DNA from 4 places in the Glacieibacterium megasporae genome. Region 1 is predicted to be linked to each of the others. Evidence: predicted binding sites of a transcription regulator. Region 1 holds the regulator's gene; each other region holds the start of a gene.
The links. Region 1 encodes LexA, which represses DNA repair genes until DNA is damaged. Its sites were predicted from a motif close to GTTCCNCNCTTGTTCT; they were not measured.

Region 1 (3,987 bases):
GGTCCGCACGACACACAATACCGGGGTCGAGATGGAGGCGCTGACCGCGGTCTCGGTCGCGCTGCTGACTGTCTACGACATGGCGAAGAGCATGGACCGCGGCATGACGATCGGCGGCATCCGCCTGCTCGCCAAGCGCGGCGGCAAGTCGGGTGACTGGAGCGCCCGCGTCGACGGCGACACGGATACCGCCGAGTGAAGCCGTTGCTTGGCGTCGACGAGGCGCAGGCGCGGCTGCTCAATGGGGTCGTTCCCCTCCCCGCCGAAACCGTTCCCTTCGCCGCCGCGCTGGGCCGCATTCTCGCCGCCGACGTCGTCGCCAAGCTCACCCAGCCGCCGTTCGCCGCGTCGGCGATGGACGGCTACGCGATTCGCTGGGCCGACCGCGCCGGGCCGTGGCGGCTGACCGGCGAGAGCGCGGCGGGGCGCAGCTTTGCGGGCCATGTCGGTCCCGGTGAGACCGTCCGCATCCTCACCGGCGCGCCGCTGCCCGCCGGGGCCGACACCGTCGTTGTCCAGGAGGACGTGGCGCGCGATGGTGACATCGTCACTCTAACCGGCGACGGGCCGCCGCGCGAGGGCGCGCACATCCGTCGCGCAGGATTAGATTTCGCCGCCGGACAGTCGGTTGCGGCAGCGGGATCACGTGTCACCCCGGCGCGGATCGGCGTCGCTGCCGCCGCCGGATACGCCGCCCTCCCCGTCCACCGCCGCCCGCGCGTCGCGATCCTCGCCACCGGCGATGAGCTCGTAACGCCCGGGGTCGCGCCGGGGCCGAGCCAGATCGTCAGCTCGAACGGCGTCATGCTCACCGCGCTACTCGGCAAATACGCCGATGTCATCGACGGCGGCATCGTCGCCGACACACGCGAGGCGCTGACCGCCGCGATCGCGGCGCAGGCCGACGCCGACGTCCTCGTTACGATCGGCGGCGCGTCGGTCGGCGACCACGACCTAGTCCAGCCGGTCCTCCGCGAGATGGGCGCGACGATCGACTTCTGGCGGATAGCGCTCCGGCCCGGCAAGCCGATGCTCGCCGGGATGCTTGGCGCGACCCGCGTCGTCGGGCTGCCGGGTAACCCAGTGTCGGCGTTCGTCTGCGCAACGCTATTTGTCGTGCCGTTGCTCCGCGCGCTCGGTGGCGACCTCTATCCCCTGCCGGGCAGCGTCCCCGCCCGGCTCGGCGTCGACCTCGAAGCCAACGGGCCCCGCCGCGACTATCTCCGCGCCCGGCTGATCGATGGCGTCGTTGCACCCGCGTCGGCACAGGACAGCGCGATGCTCCGCGTCCTCGCCGACAGCAATGTCCTGATCGTCCGCGAACCGTATGCCGAAGCAACCAAATCGGGTGCGATGGTGGACTGCATCATGCTTGACACCATATCTAGTGTTGCCTAAACGTTCTGCATCGGTTCCTGGGATGGAGAACGACAGTGCTCACGCGCAAGCAACATGACCTGCTGACATTTATCAACGGGCGCTTGAACGAGAGTGGTGTGTCGCCGTCGTTCGAGGAGATGAAGGAGGCGCTGGCGCTCAAGTCGAAGTCGGGGGTTCACCGCCTGATCAACGCGCTCGAGGAACGCGCCTTCATCCGCCGCCTGCCGAACCGCGCGCGTGCCCTAGAAGTGCTGCGCATGCCCGATGCGGTCCAGCGCGCTGTAAGTGCGCCCAAGGGCGAGGTCGTCCACGCCGACTTCCGCAAGCGGGTGGCACCGGTGGCCCCGGCGAACGATATCGTCACGCTCGCACTTCATGGCCGGATTGCCGCCGGGCAACCGATCGAAGCGTTCGAGGACGACCGGTTGCTGTCGGTTCCGGCAGCGCTGCTCGGGCCGGGGGATCACTATGCGCTCGAAGTATCGGGGGACTCGATGGTCGATGCGGGTATCCTAGACGGCGATTACGCACTGGTCCGTCGCTGCGACACCGCCCGCGATGGCGACATTGTCGTTGCGCTGGTCGACGGCAACGACGCGACGCTCAAGATCCTGAAGCATGCCAAGGGTATGGTCGAGCTCGAACCGGCGAACACGATGTATTCGACCCAGCGCTATCTGCCGTCGCGGGTGCGCGTACAGGGCAAGCTTGCGGGACTGTTGCGCCGATACGCCTGACGAAGATCGACCTCGCGATCCGGCGTTTAGCGGGCTGACATTTGTTGTCGGCGTTCCCGGCGGTTTGTCTCTAGCAGTTCGAGCAATCGCGGCAGAATTATCGACTTTAGGAAGAATTAATCCGCCTCTGTAAGCTAGAACTTACGATGGGTCACATCGCGGCGTCCAGGCTGATGGCATAGTCCGCCGTGATGGTGGCTAGTCGCGGCGACGCAGGACCGAAGCGAATGACGCCGCTGAAACTTCATGCCGCAATGTACGAAATCTGAATGCTGGCGATCGATTAGGCGAAGGCATACTGGCCAGCGCTGACCTCACCATCGCTAAATGCGACGGTCGAAATGCACGCCTAAATCTCATTCCTCAAATATCGCATATCAGCAATGCGGCGATATCCACTTTGGATAGTTAGAATCGTCGACAGATGCGAGTTGCAACGAGGGGTGCGCAATGGCCGAGTTTGTTCTGGTGACGATCAAGGTCCACGACATGTCATGGGTAGAGAATTACGCAGCGAACGTACCGGCGATTATCCGTAAGCACGGTGGCGCGTACTTCGCGGTGTCGGAAAGCATTCGGCGGTTCGAAGGTGACGGGCCGGATCTCGACTCGATCGTTTTGCTGACATTTCCCTCACGAGCCGCGACCGAGGACTTTATTTCGGACCCGGATTATGCGCCTTACAAGGCCGCACGGCTTGCGGCGACCTCGGGCGATATGTTCGCGTTCACATCACATGGTTGACCACGAACACGAGCTATAGCTGGACGCTACGCGTGCATCGTTCGCGAAGCCGGCAGTCGAGCAATGCGGTCGCTTGCCTTACTCAATAGGTAGGCTCGTCCGGGTTCGGCGCGGCCTCTGCGGGTCGGCCTGCGCGCAAAGCCCGCCCGGCACCGCTCGCGCCCCCGGCGCGAGGTCGCCAGACACGCGGCTGAGGCATCCACGGATGGTCGCCGGTCAGTTCGCCGACGGTCTCGACCCGCCGCCCCGCGAGCCAGATCGCAACCGCGCCGCTCGTTTCGAGCGCGGTCCGGTCGAGCTTGAGCCAGCGCGGTTTGCACCAGCCGGGGAGACGCCGTTCGCTGACGACGATGTCGGCGGCGGCGCACGCCGGGCCGAACTTCGGCTGGCCGATCCGGTCCTTCGACAGCGTCGCCAGCAGCCGGATCGCGCTCCGCCCGGTGCCGACCCGCGCGACGCAGGCGTCGACGGTGCAGTCGGCATTCGGCAGGTCGGCGATCGCGGCGTCGGCGGTCGACGCGGTGACCCCGCCCCAGACGTCGCGGAGATAGTCGCCGGTACGGTCGCGGAGCAGCGCCAGCCGCGGCCCCTCGTCGTCGTACGCGTCGAGCAGAACCGCGACATGGTGGCCGTCGGCGCTGACGAGCAGATCGGGCGGGTGCGAGGTCAGCGCCATCACGGCACCGATCACCACCGGCACCGCGCCGAGCCAGCGCGCGCGACCCTGCCAGATGAACAGCCACAGCCCGCCGCCGACGAGCAGCGCGTACGCGGTAATCGGCATCAACCCAACCCGGACGACCGACCCCGGCCACCCGGCGACCCACACCGCGAGCGCGATCAGCGCGTCCATCGACTTGCCGAGCGCCCACCACGCCGGGGCGGCGATCCCGAGCGGGTCGAGCAGCAGCGCGACCACGAGCAGCGGCATGACGACGAAGCTCGTCCACGGGATCGCGAGCAGGTTGGCGAACACCCCGTACGCCCCGGTCTGGTTGAAGTGGAACAGCGCCGTTGCTGATAGCAGCGCCTCGGCGATGACCCCGGTGACGAGCAGCCCGGCGAGGTGCTGGAGCGTCCGCGACACCCAACCCGCATTCTGCCGCGGCGCCGACAGCCAGCGACC
Region 2 (3,987 bases), 580 kb from region 1:
GCCCCCGCCCGGCGACCGACGGCAGCGCGGGCATCGTCGCCGCGCGCGCCGCGCCGTTGAGCCCGAGCGCCTGCATTGCCCCGAAGGTTGCGCCGAGCCCGCCCAGCATTCCGAGGCGCGTCAGCAGATTGCGTCGTGTAATCATCAAAACCCCCGCGCTGGGGGCAACCGCCCCCGGAACCGATGGCGCTCGGGCATGGCGATGTCAGCCCGACCCGCGGGACCTTGCGGTCCGACACCATTTCTTCCCCGCGAAACCGCTTTGCGATTTGTTACGATCATGATGGCGCGACTTTTGCGCCTCGGCAACACCCATAAATGTTGTTGGTGCGGGTGGCCGGGGTCGAACCGGCACTCCTTGCGGAACGGGATTTTGAGTCCCGCGCGTCTACCAGTTTCACCACACCCGCGTGGGCGCGCGATCGTTCTCGCGCTGCGGACGGGCTTGTAGCGCAAAGAAGGGCGTCGGGGGAATAGCAATCGTTCGGGACAAGGCGCTGTATTTGCTAGGGTCGCTTCGCGGGCTGGTCGAGCGATAGCGCGCGCACCTTGCCAATTCGCGCTTCTCGTTCCACGAACGCCGCATGTCACAGCCCCCGCGCCGCACCGGCGGCCGCCCTCCGGGCCGTCCGCCCATCGATCCCCCCGCCGGTCCCCGGCCTCCCGTCCGCCGCCGCGAGCCCGCCGGCGGCGATCCGCTGTCGACCAATCCGCGCGAGGCCAATCGCCGCGCCAACCAGGCCGAGCGCCCGATGCTCAAGCGCCCCGAGGCGGGGAGCACGTCGAATCCGTTCGGCGGGCGTCCGGTCAAGGTGCCCCGCGCCCGCGACGAAGCGGCCAAGCCTTCGCGCGCCAACAACGCCCCGCGTCGCGACCGCGGCAATGCGCGCGCCGAAGCGGCGGCGGCGGCCCCCGGCAAGATCGAGCCGCAGCGGATCGCCAAATTGCTCGCGCGCGCCGGGGTCGGATCGCGTCGCGACATCGAGCGCTTCATCGCCGAGGGGCGCGTCGCGATCAACGGCACCGTCCTGACGACCCCTGCGCACATCATCTCGTCGCTCGACGGCGTGACGTATGATGGCCGCCCGGTTGCGGCGATCGAGGCGACGCGGCTGTTCCGCTTCCACAAGCCCGCGGGCTTCCTGACGACGGTCCGTGATCCCGGCGGCCGCCCGACGATCTTCGACGCGCTGCCCCCCGGACTGCCGCGGCTCGTGCCGGTCGGACGGCTCGACATGAATACCGAGGGGCTGCTGCTGCTGACGACCGACGGCGCGCTCAAGCGACAGCTCGAACTGCCGGTCAACGCGGTCGCGCGCCGCTACCGCGTCCGCGCTTACGGCGAAGTCACGCAGGCGATCCTCGAAGGGCTGATCGAGGGTATCGAGATCGACGGGATGCGTTACGGCCCGATCAACGCCGACATCGAGCGCCGGACCGGGCGCAACCTATGGCTGTCGATCACGCTTACCGAGGGCAAGAATCGCGAGATCCGCCGCGTCCTCGAATTCCTCGGCCTCCAGGTCTCGCGGCTGATCCGCGTCGCGTACGGCCCGTTCGAATTGAGCGACCTGCCCGCGCGCGCGGTCGAGGAGGTCAACCCGCAGGCGATCGACCAGCTGCGCAAATCGGTGTCGAAGGCCAAATGAGGATCATCGCGGGACAATATCGCGGGCGGCCGCTGGTCGCGCCGCCGGGCGAAGCGACGCGACCGACGAGCGAACGAGCGCGCGAGGCGCTGTTCTCCATGCTCGCCAGCCGCCTCGGCGACTTCGACGGGCTGCGCGTCGCCGACCTGTACGCCGGGACCGGCGCGCTCGGGCTCGAGGCACTGTCGCGCGGCGCGGCGCACGCGACCTTCGTCGAGAACGACAAGGCGGCGGTGACTGCGCTGCGCGCCAACATCCTGAAATGTGGCGCCGACGCCGCGACGACTGTGCTGCAACAGCCTGTGCAGGCGATCGGCCGTGCCCCTGCCGCGTTCGACCTGATCCTCCTCGACCCACCGTACGGCGAAGGCCATGCTTTGCCCGCGCTCGCCCGGCTGCTCGAATATGGCTGGGTCGCACCGCACGCATGGGTGTCGGTCGAGACGGCGAAGGGCGAAGCGCTCGAACCGCCGGGCTTCACCCTCGACACCGTCCGCGCGCACGGCAAGGCGCGGCTCCATCTGTTTCGCGCCGACTGACTCGGGGGATCGCCGCCGGGGTGCGCGTATCTCGGGCATAGTCGAGGAGCTACTGCCATGGGCCGCATCTTATTCGTCGCGTTCGTCGCCACCTTCGTCGCCGCGCTTGCCGTCGTCGTCGGCATGCCAGTCGCGGCACAGGAAGCTGCCCCCGCATCGGGCCAGCATGAAGGCATGGCGACGCGGTTCGCGGCGATGGACACCGACCACGACGGCAAAGTGAGCAAGGCCGAGTGGCTCGCCGCCGGCCGCCAGGAACGCGGCTTCGACATGATGGACGCCGACCACGACGGCTTTCTGACGATGGACGAGCTCAAGGCCGGTCGCGAGAAGATGCGCGCGATGCGTGAGGCGAAGGGCAACTAGTCCGCCGCCCTGACCGGCCAAGCTTCGGTCCGAACATCGCGCGCGGGCAAGCCGCATCGTGACAAACGCGTCGCCGTTCCCTATGTGTTCAGCGATGCACGCCTCGCCCGCCCCACACTCCCCGGCCCCCGAACCGCCGTACATGGACGGTCTCAACGCGGCGCAGCGCGAGGCAGTGCTGACCACCGAAGGCCCGGTGCTCCTCCTTGCCGGCGCCGGGACCGGCAAGACCCGCGCGCTGACCAGCCGCCTCGCGCACATCATCTACACGCGGCGAGCGTGGCCGTCCGAGATCCTTGCGGTGACCTTCACCAACAAGGCGGCGCGCGAGATGCAGCATCGCATGGGGCTGCTGCTTGGGGGGAGCGCGGAAGGCATGCAGTTCCTCGGCACCTTCCACTCGGTTGCGTCGCGCATGCTGCGACGCAACGCCGGGCTCGTCGGGCTGGAGAGCAACTTCTCGATCCTCGACACCGACGACCAGTTGCGGCTGCTCAAGCAGGTCCTGATCGAGGCGAACGTCGACGACAAGCGCTGGCCGGCGAAGGGGCTGGCGTCGCTGATCGACCGCTGGAAGAACCGCGGCTGGACCCCGGCGCAGGTCCCCGCGACCGAGGAAGGCGGCTACGACAACAGATCGGTCGCGCTGTATGCGCGCTATCAGGAGCGTCTCGTCGCGCTCAACGCGTGCGATTTCGGCGATCTGCTCCTCCACATGCTGACGATTTTCCTCAGCCACCCCGATGTGCTGGCGGAATACCAGCGGCGCTTCAAATACGTCCTCGTCGACGAATATCAGGACACCAATGTCAGCCAGTATCTGTGGCTGCGGCTGCTCGCGCAGGACCGCCGCAACATCTGCTGCGTCGGCGACGACGACCAGTCGATCTATTCGTGGCGCGGTGCCGAGGTCGCCAACATCCTCCGCTTCGAGGTCGACTTTCCCGGCGCGACTGTCATCCGCCTCGAACAGAATTACCGCTCGACCCCGCATATCCTCGGCGCCGCCGGCGGGCTGATCGCCAAGAACTCGGGACGCCTCGGCAAGACTCTGTGGACCGAGCGCAACTCGGGCGACAAGGTCAAGGTCGTCGGCGTCTGGGACGGCCCCGAGGAAGCGCGGCTGACCGGCGACGCGATCGAGCGCCTCCAGCGCGAGGGCGCGTCATTGAACGACATGGCGATCCTCGTCCGCGCCCAGTTCCAGACGCGCGAGTTCGAGGACCGCTTCATCACCACCGGCCTGCCGTACAAGATCGTCGGCGGCTTCCGCTTCTATGAGCGCGCGGAGGTTCGCGACGCGATCGCCTACCTCCGCGTCGTCGTCCAGCCATCGGACGGGCTGGCGTTCGAACGGATCGTCAACACGCCCAAGCGCGGGCTCGGCGACAAGGCGATGCAGTCGCTCCACGCCCACGCCCGCGCGACGAACA
Region 3 (3,987 bases), 1.8 Mb from region 1:
AGGCGGACGGCGATATCGTCGATCACCATGAGACTGGCGGCGTGCATTGCCTCGGCCGCCATATGCTCGATCACGGTGATGCCAGGAATAACGATACGCTCGGCCCGCAGTTTGGAGACAAGCCGATCGATTAGGACGCGGCCGTCGATCAGACCGATTGCGTCGTTCAGCAAATCCGCGGCGAGCGCCGCGCGAACCGGGCGGGTCAGCTCACGATAATCATGCCAACGACGCTTGATCGTGGCCAACTGCTCATAGGATGCTATGCTCGAGCAGATCAGACTGGCACTTTGTCCAACCGATTAGCGGACCGTGCTCGTCATGCTCGAACGCCGAAATCCGCCAAGCGCCAAATTTATCGCGACGACGAACGTCGGGCCTGACATCGAAGCGCTCTATACTTCGGTCTTCGCCTTTAATAAATCCTGGTCGCAGCGGGCATGGCCGGCACCGAACGGAACGCTCATCGACACCGACGAATTCCTGTCGCGTGAAGAGCTGCGCGCGACGAGCCTTTACAAGAATTTTCTCGCAGCATTGAGCTTCGATCGGACGTTTTGCCTGATGCTCGATCGGCGCGACGGCGAACGTTTGGGGCTGATGCTTTTCGGTCCTGGGGATCGCGACCTGACCCTACTACGGCGAGGCCTGCGGGTGCTTGGCCCGCACATCCAACGAGCTGGGCGGATCAGCCACCGCATCGCCAGCGTCGAGGTGGCTGCAAGCGCAGCTAGAGCCGCGGCGAACCGGTCACGCTACGCGCTTATCACGCTCGATAAGCATCGCCATATTCTGTCGATCACCGGCCGTGCTGTGCACTTTGAGGTAGCCGGTCTGATTACGACCGCTGGGGGAAATTGGCGTTCGTCGACCCGATCAGTCAGCAGAGACTGACGAAGCTGAGCCTGACCGCGTCGCGCGAGGACCTCGCTTTCCAGGCGGCCGATAGATCAGGTCGTGAACAGCCGGTTCTGGCCGCTTTGGTCACGCCAAAGACCTTTCCGACTATTGGCGCCGCCTTTGCTGACGCTGCAATGATCATCACCATTGGCAGCGGTGTCTGTGAAGCACCGTCTTTGGGCACCGACCGACTGGGCGCAGTAGTTCGTTTTGACTCCGACAGAGGCACGCGTCGTGGGCGCTCTGGTCGACGGACAAAGCCCTCAGGAGTATGCCGCCCGCAACAGCGTCAGTATCAACGCCATACGCTTTCATCTCAACCGTGTTTTCCGTAAGACCGAAACTGCCAGTCAAGCACAACTCATCACCAGAATCGTGCAAACTCCGCAGTGATACGTAGCTATCAGGCCTATCAGCTCGCTTGACGCCTCTTCTTTATCTGATCGGCCTTGTCCTTATACACAGGATAGACTTGATGCTTTGCATCCCACCAGAGCACTTCCATTATTATAGTATTTGGAATGCGGACGCACCATAGGCGGCCTTTCGCGCTCATACGCAGACTGACCAGTTCGTCGATGTCGTCGCGATTGATGACGCGCAATTGATCGCGGGCCGCCTTGCTCAGGTCGTTGACCTTGACCGGGTGCGACCCGCCCTTCATCAGATCGTTCCAGTTCAGGTGCTCGAAGCTGTGCAGCTGATCGACGAGATCGCGGAACTCTCCGTCGGTTCCCGCCCCCCAGGCGAAGGGACCCTTCCGGTCGCAAGCGCAGAAGCGCCAGGAAACCCGGCCATTCGCGATTTCAGGCGAAACCAGCTTCGCGAGCTTCGTAGTATCCGGTTCGGCACGAAATCTGGCGTTCTTCAAAGTGCGCTCAGAGGTTGCCGTAGTAGTCTGTCAGCGCTCCATGCGATATCGGACGACAGCCGCGCTCACCATCGGGAAGACCAATGCGGGCCTCGATCCAGGGCTGCTCGTTATGCGTCAGGGCGCTGAGCCAAGTGGCCGATTTATCACCGTAGGTCGCCAGAACGCCATCGACGGTCTCTCTATCGTCCTTCGAGAGACGCTCGAGCCGACCAGTCGGCTCGGAAGCGATGATGAATTCACCGCGATGAGCCTGGAAGAGGTCTGGCACCACCGGGCCGTTGGCCCACGCCTCTATTCGGTTGGCGAACAAAGGCCGCTCGTCCCAAACCAGTGACCACGCCTGCGAATAGTAAACGAGCTTTTGCAGCTTCATCGACGTGATCGGCCCGGTCTGAGACAGGATGTATGCCGACACGTCGAACAGGTCCGCCACTCGTCGCTCCCCCTTCGGATGCAAATCTCGATCACTCGGTAGCGCTGTGCCCTCCCGTCGTCCAGCCCGGCTCGTCATCCAGCGACGGGTCAGAGCGTATATCAGTATCGTAAGCGCCTTCATCGTTTTCCTCTCGTTCTTTTTGATTTCGCATTTCTCCGATCAGCGTCCGACTGCCTTCAGGAACGCTTGTGACCGTGGAACCCCCCGACATCACGGCAGGCACCGTGAATCCGGCTCCGGATCCAATAGCCGGGTGGCCTTCGGCTCAGTCGGCATCGCAAATCGCAGCCGGACATTCCGCTTTCGAAAGATGGATCATCTTCAGCCGACGGTGATCCTCCGACGATCGCAACCGGATCCGGCGCCTGATACTCGGCGACTTCCATGCGACGGGCAGCATGACCGAATGTAATGCGAGCCGGGATCGCACAGCGCGGGGCGACGGGATCAGATACGCCGGGTCACGCCCGGCCAGTCGGGATGCGCTTCAACCTGCGAAACCGAAAAGACGATAGACCGGAGAGGACCTGTAGATTGCGCAGGTTGCCGGGTTTACCTCGCCCTGTTTGCGGTCGATGCGATCGGCTAGAACCGAGCCGTCGCGCGAAGGCTCGTCGCTCAGCGCGCCACCTGCCAACCGCTGAAAACGACGACGCGCATTGTTTGCACGCAATGCCTCGCGTCGGGGAATTCCCGACCTATGTTAGCGATATGGCCGATCCACGCACCCTGATAGCCGGATACGTTCACGACCTCATCGGCTCGAAGTCCGATACGCCAGGGTTCGTCCGCGTGGCGGCCGAGCCGGGCCTCGTACCCTATGGCGGTGCGGCGTGGACGGTGCATGGCGACTTCACCGCTATGATGATCGGTGGGGTCGTCGCCCTGTTGACGCAGATGCTGCATCCGGTGGCGGCGGCTGGTGTCTGGGACCATAGCAATTTCCGCCGGGACCTGATCGGTCGGCTCAAACGGACGGCCCAGTTCATCGCGGGGACGACCTATGGTTCGCATACCACCGCCGGAATGATGATCGATCGGGTCCGGCGCATCCACGACCATGTGGGCGGCACGCTGACCGACGGCACGCCCTATTCCGCGAACGATCCGGCCGTCCTGACATGGGTTCATGTCGCCGGCGCGGACGCCTTCCTACGCGCGTACATCCGATATCGCGATCCGGCGATGCCGGGCGCGGCGCAGGATCGCTATTTCGCCGAAACCGCCGCCGTTGCCCGGGCCTTGGGCGCTACCGATGTGCCGCTCGATCGCCGCGGAGTCGCAGCCTATTTCCAGGCCGTCCGCCCACAGCTCGAGGCGACCGCTCGCAGTCGCGAGATCGCCCGCATTCTCCTCACCGCCCCGACCCCGATCCCGAGCACCGCGCCGGCGACGCGCTTGATGATGGAGGCGGGGATCGACCTGCTACAGCCCTGGGCGGCGGCGATGCACAACCTACAGATACCGTTTCATCGACGGCCGCTCGTTCGCGTGGGCGCGCGAGGGGTCGGTGCGATCTTGCGATGGTCCTTGAATCACGAGCGGCGTCATCGACCGATGATGACCTGATTACTCGTTGAACCCGTCGTCCACAATCGGTCGGAGCAGGAAGCAACCGCGACCAATGCGGATCGGCCCCGACGTGCATGACTATAGGATTGGGGAGAAGAACAGGAGGGATTAAATCTGAAATCGCCTATTTTCGCGACGACAACACGACCATCATATCCCCGTTTTCCAATCGCCTTTTCCAAACAAGAAGGCCAACCTGCCTGCA
Region 4 (3,987 bases), on a different replicon from region 1:
CCGAGCGGCTCGACGTGAGACGCGGCGATCACCATCGTCTCGATGCCATCGCCGGGATCGATGCGCTCGACGCGGAGATGGAACAGGCGGGCGAGATGGACCGGATCGCGCGTCGCACTGACGGTCCCGACGGAGATACGCTGTTCGCTTCCATCGATGCGGTCCAGCCGCAGGACGAGGGCGCGGGCGCCGACGCCGCGCTTCCGCAATTCGCCGACCAGATCGCGCAGCAAGTCGGCGACGACCTGTTCGATCGCCTCGGCGGTGACGATCGGCTCGAGCAGCCGTCGGATGGCGACGCATGCCTGCTCGGGCACAAGCGGGACGATGGGCTCGGCGATCCGCCCCAATGCCTGATCGAGGCGGCGAATGCTCGCCAACCCAAGCCGCCGGGCAAGCGGGCCGCGCGGCAGCGGCAGCAGATCGCCGACCGTCTCCAGGCCGAACCGCGCGGCGGCGGCGAGCGCCTCGGGAACGAGCCGCAGACACGCCAGCGGCAGACCCGCCAGCGCCTGGGCATCTCCGCCGCACGCTATCCGGACGATGGGCTGCCCTCCAAACCGCGCCAGCGCATGCGCGGCGCCGGGCGAACCCGCGACTGCGATGCGCGCGGTCAAACCGAGACGGCGGCATAGACCGATCGCGCGGCGGCAGAAGCGCTCCTCGCCGCCGTGGAGATGCGTCACCCCGGTCAGGTCGAGCCATAGCCCATCCAGGCCACTCACGGCCGCCGTAGGCGTCCAATGTCGGACCGCGTGAAGCGCCAGCCTGCCGAGCATCTCCATGTCGGCGGTGGTGTCAGATGGACGGACGTCGAGATCGGGCACGAGGATACGCGCCTGCGCGACGGTCATCCCGCGGACGAGCCCCATCTCGACGGCCGCCGGGCACGAGGACGCGACGGACTGTTTGTTGCCGACCTGCTCGGCCAGAATCAGCGGCCTGATCGAGGGCGCGGTCCTTTCGGCGGCCCCCCGCCACCGCTGAGGCGAACCGGCCGGTGCATCGTCGCCATGCGACCAGCGGGCCCCCGGACGCCACCCCCCGACCGCCGACGTCGGGCATCCGTGCGTCGTCTGAAGAGATCGAGCGCGAGCCTCAAGCTGCGCGCGAGGCTCTGTCCGCCGGATCAGCTCGATCGAGAGCATCGGCAGGTAGAGCGAGGCGACCCGTGTCATCGCAAGCCTCGACAATGAGGGTGAAGGGATCGCCGTTGCGCTGGCGGACGAGTTCGGCGAGCCACCGAGCGCGGCCGACGCCCGGAACCGGCAGCCGCCCCGACGGTGCGCAGGCGATCCGCCACCGCGTCGTCGCAGCGGACAGCTCGGATAACGGACTGACGCCACGCCGCCGCCAGCGCCGCAGCAACAGCGCGGGTGTCCTGCCACCCTCGGCGGCGAGCTGGAGGCGCCGCGTCGCGATCATGTCGGCCCGCTTGACCTCACCGACCACCGCGGCGAGCCCGCCGTGCCGGAGCGCGTCCTCCATGAGCGCCAGGACCTCCTTGTCGTCGCGTCCTTCGGCGAACAGCACCTTGGCCGGCGTCAGTCCCGCCTGCTCGAGCCCCGGCGCATATAGATCGAAGCGACCGACGACCCACAGCACGCGTGCGTCGGCGTCGGCGGCAAACCGCGCGGCGGCGCCGGCGATGAAGAGGGTCGCCGCCGCATCGTCGCCCAGCGACGCCGCGGCCGGAGCGAACTCGTGCACCGCGGCAGCGTGGAGCCCGCCATCCGCCAGCCTCTGGTCGAGCGCGGCAACGGAAAAGCCGAGCGCGGAATGCCGGGTCGCGCCCTCGACGACAGCGAGATGCTCCCGGAGACGCGACAGCGATTCTGATCTGGATGCGATGGCGGACATGAAAAGCGCGACTCGTTTGTTCGCTCTATGTTCTTATCAACGACCGCCGACGTCAAGCCGGGTTGTGTCTTCGGCCCTTCAGCGCGTTGGGTCGGCGACTGAATTCAGCATCATGGAGTGGTCGTCGGCGCCTAGATGATCGACGCTCTCGGGGGTGGGAACCACTCGATCGTCATCTACAGCGCGGCGCGTCCCCGGCGACGATGACACGGTCGGCGGATAGCGGATCCATCGACGGTGATTTCGGAGTAGCGCGATGCGAGGGGACAACCCACAACATCGAGAGGTAATTCGGAGTGGCTTGATGAAAAAGGCGGTCGATCCCAAGCTCAAGGTATTCTCAGCCCAGATGGGCTTCTACGATTCCGTCGTCGCGGCGCGCAGCCAGACGGCAGCGCTCGAGGCGTGGGGCACCCGGCAAAACCTGTTCGCCAGCGGCCAGGCGAGGCAGACGGACGACGCGCAGGCCGTCGAGGCGGCGCGGGCGCAGCCCGGCGTGCCGCTTCGGCGGCTGATCGGGACCACAAACCCCTTCGAACTGAAGCCCCGTGGCCTTCCCGAGATCCCCGACGCGCCGCGAAAGTGGGCCGAGGACGTCCATCCCCAAAAACCGCCCGCTAAGCCGCCTAGAAAGACGAAGCCTGCGGATCGCAGGCCGCTCGACAAGGCCGAGGCCGCGCTCCGCCACGTCGACGAGGACCGCAAGCGCGAGGAGGCCGAACTCCGCCGACGGCAGGACGAGCTCGATGCGGAACGGGAGGCGTCGCAGGCACGGTATGTCGAGCAGCGCAAACAGGCGACCAGTGCTGTCGTCGAGGCGCGGACCGCCTACCGGAAGGCCGGTGGCACCGGCTGATCAGCCGGCCTTGCGCGCCCGCGGCTTTGCCGCCGGCGCCTTCTTGGCCGTGGCCTTGTCGTCCTTCGCCGCATCCTTGGCCCCCGACTTGGCGGCACCTTTCTTACCCTCGAGGCTGGCGCGGAGCGCCGCCATGAGGTCGATGACGTTGGTATTGTCGGGCTCGGCAACGGCGGCGGGCTTGTGACCCTTCTTCTTCTCCTCGATCAGGTCCTTCAACGCCTTCTCGTAACGGTCGACAAATTGGCTCGGGTCGAACGGCCCCTCGCGCTGCTCGATGATCTTTTCGGCGATCGCGATCATCCCGGCGTCGGCCTTGTCGTCGCTGATGCCGGCGAAGATCTCGTCGGACTTGCGGACTTCGGCGTCGGACCGGATCGTGTAGGCAAGGATACCCTTGCCGCGCGGCTCGAGCGCCAGAATCCGCTCGCGCGTCGCCATGACGATGCGCCCGAGCGCGATCTGCCCCGACTTCTCCATCGCGGTGCGGATGACGCCGAATGCCTCCTGCGCCATCTTGCCGTCGGGCGCGAGATAATAGGGGTTGTCCCAATAGAGCCGATCGATCTCGTCGCCGGCGACGAAGCGTTCGATGTCGATCGTCTTGGTGCTCTCGAGCTTGACCGATTTGATCTCGTCGTCGGTCAGCAGAATGTATTCGCCCTTCGATACCTCATAGCCCTTGACCAGCTTCGACCGCTCGATCGGCCCCGTGTCGGGGTCGGTCGTGATCATCTTGATCCGGTTGTTGGTCTCGGGGTTGATCAGGTTGAAGTGGACGTCGCCTGCGGCGTTGGTCGCGGTATACATCGCGACCGGACAGGTCACGAGTGAGAGCTTGAGATGACCCTGCCAGCTTGGACGATACGCCATGTCGCTTCCTCGCGGCGCGGACGAGGGCGCCAGGATCGATCAACGACCCTCGCGCGAAATCGTTTCCCGCCCGGTATCGTCACCCGCAGGGGGTCGTCGCGCCGGTCTCGAGATCGATGGTGAAGCAATGCTCGTGGCTGGTGCCGACTTCGCGCACGATCACCCGCATCTCGTTGTCGTCGGCGATGGGTGGATGGAAATCCTCGACGTAGGCGACCGCCGCCGCCTCGAACGATGCCTCGTCGAGCAATCGGGCGTGATGCTGGTCGATGTGCCGGGCGTGGACGCTGAACCGGCGGGTCGCGGCTTGAGGCATGGTCTGTTCTCCTTCACCCTCAACGCCGCGACGAGAAAATCGACTCATCGATCAAGTGCGATCATTGTGATTGTCGGACGTT

Region 2: a site for LexA is predicted at 2,630-2,645, ahead of KTC28_RS15555 (ATP-dependent helicase). Genes of this name have one in related genera too.
Region 3: a site for LexA is predicted at 2,332-2,347, ahead of KTC28_RS02725 (Panacea domain-containing protein). Genes of this name have one in related genera too.
Region 4: a site for LexA is predicted at 1,879-1,894, ahead of KTC28_RS19410 (ImuA family protein). Genes of this name have one in related genera too.

The regions. Positions count from the first base shown of each region.
Region 1 covers NZ_CP081848.1:2,729,463-2,733,449, reverse strand. The annotation lists gene moaC (cyclic pyranopterin monophosphate synthase MoaC) at 1-199, shown strand, start outside; gene KTC28_RS12765 (molybdopterin molybdotransferase MoeA) at 196-1,398, shown strand; gene lexA (transcriptional repressor LexA) at 1,434-2,117, shown strand; gene KTC28_RS12755 (DUF1330 domain-containing protein) at 2,568-2,861, shown strand; gene KTC28_RS12750 (ComEC/Rec2 family competence protein) at 2,944-3,987, opposite strand, start outside.
Region 2 covers NZ_CP081848.1:3,314,113-3,318,099, forward strand. The annotation lists gene KTC28_RS15530 (flavin monoamine oxidase family protein) at 1-145, opposite strand, end outside; tRNA gene KTC28_RS15535 (tRNA-Leu) at 326-410, opposite strand; gene KTC28_RS15540 (pseudouridine synthase) at 585-1,649, shown strand; gene rsmD (16S rRNA (guanine(966)-N(2))-methyltransferase RsmD) at 1,646-2,188, shown strand; gene KTC28_RS15550 (EF-hand domain-containing protein) at 2,246-2,554, shown strand; gene KTC28_RS15555 (ATP-dependent helicase) at 2,697-3,987, shown strand, end outside.
Region 3 covers NZ_CP081848.1:582,530-586,516, forward strand. The annotation lists gene KTC28_RS02705 (DUF4158 domain-containing protein) at 1-248, opposite strand, end outside; gene KTC28_RS02710 (hypothetical protein) at 313-894, shown strand; gene KTC28_RS23230 (helix-turn-helix transcriptional regulator) at 1,135-1,293, shown strand; gene KTC28_RS02720 (hypothetical protein) at 1,313-1,771, opposite strand; gene KTC28_RS02725 (Panacea domain-containing protein) at 1,779-2,207, opposite strand; gene KTC28_RS02730 (oxygenase MpaB family protein) at 2,691-3,779, shown strand.
Region 4 covers NZ_CP081849.1:226,555-230,541, forward strand. The annotation lists gene KTC28_RS19405 (Y-family DNA polymerase) at 1-1,178, opposite strand, end outside; gene KTC28_RS19410 (ImuA family protein) at 1,099-1,860, opposite strand; gene KTC28_RS19415 (hypothetical protein) at 2,165-2,716, shown strand; gene ku (non-homologous end joining protein Ku) at 2,717-3,589, opposite strand; gene KTC28_RS19425 (DUF5961 family protein) at 3,669-3,905, opposite strand.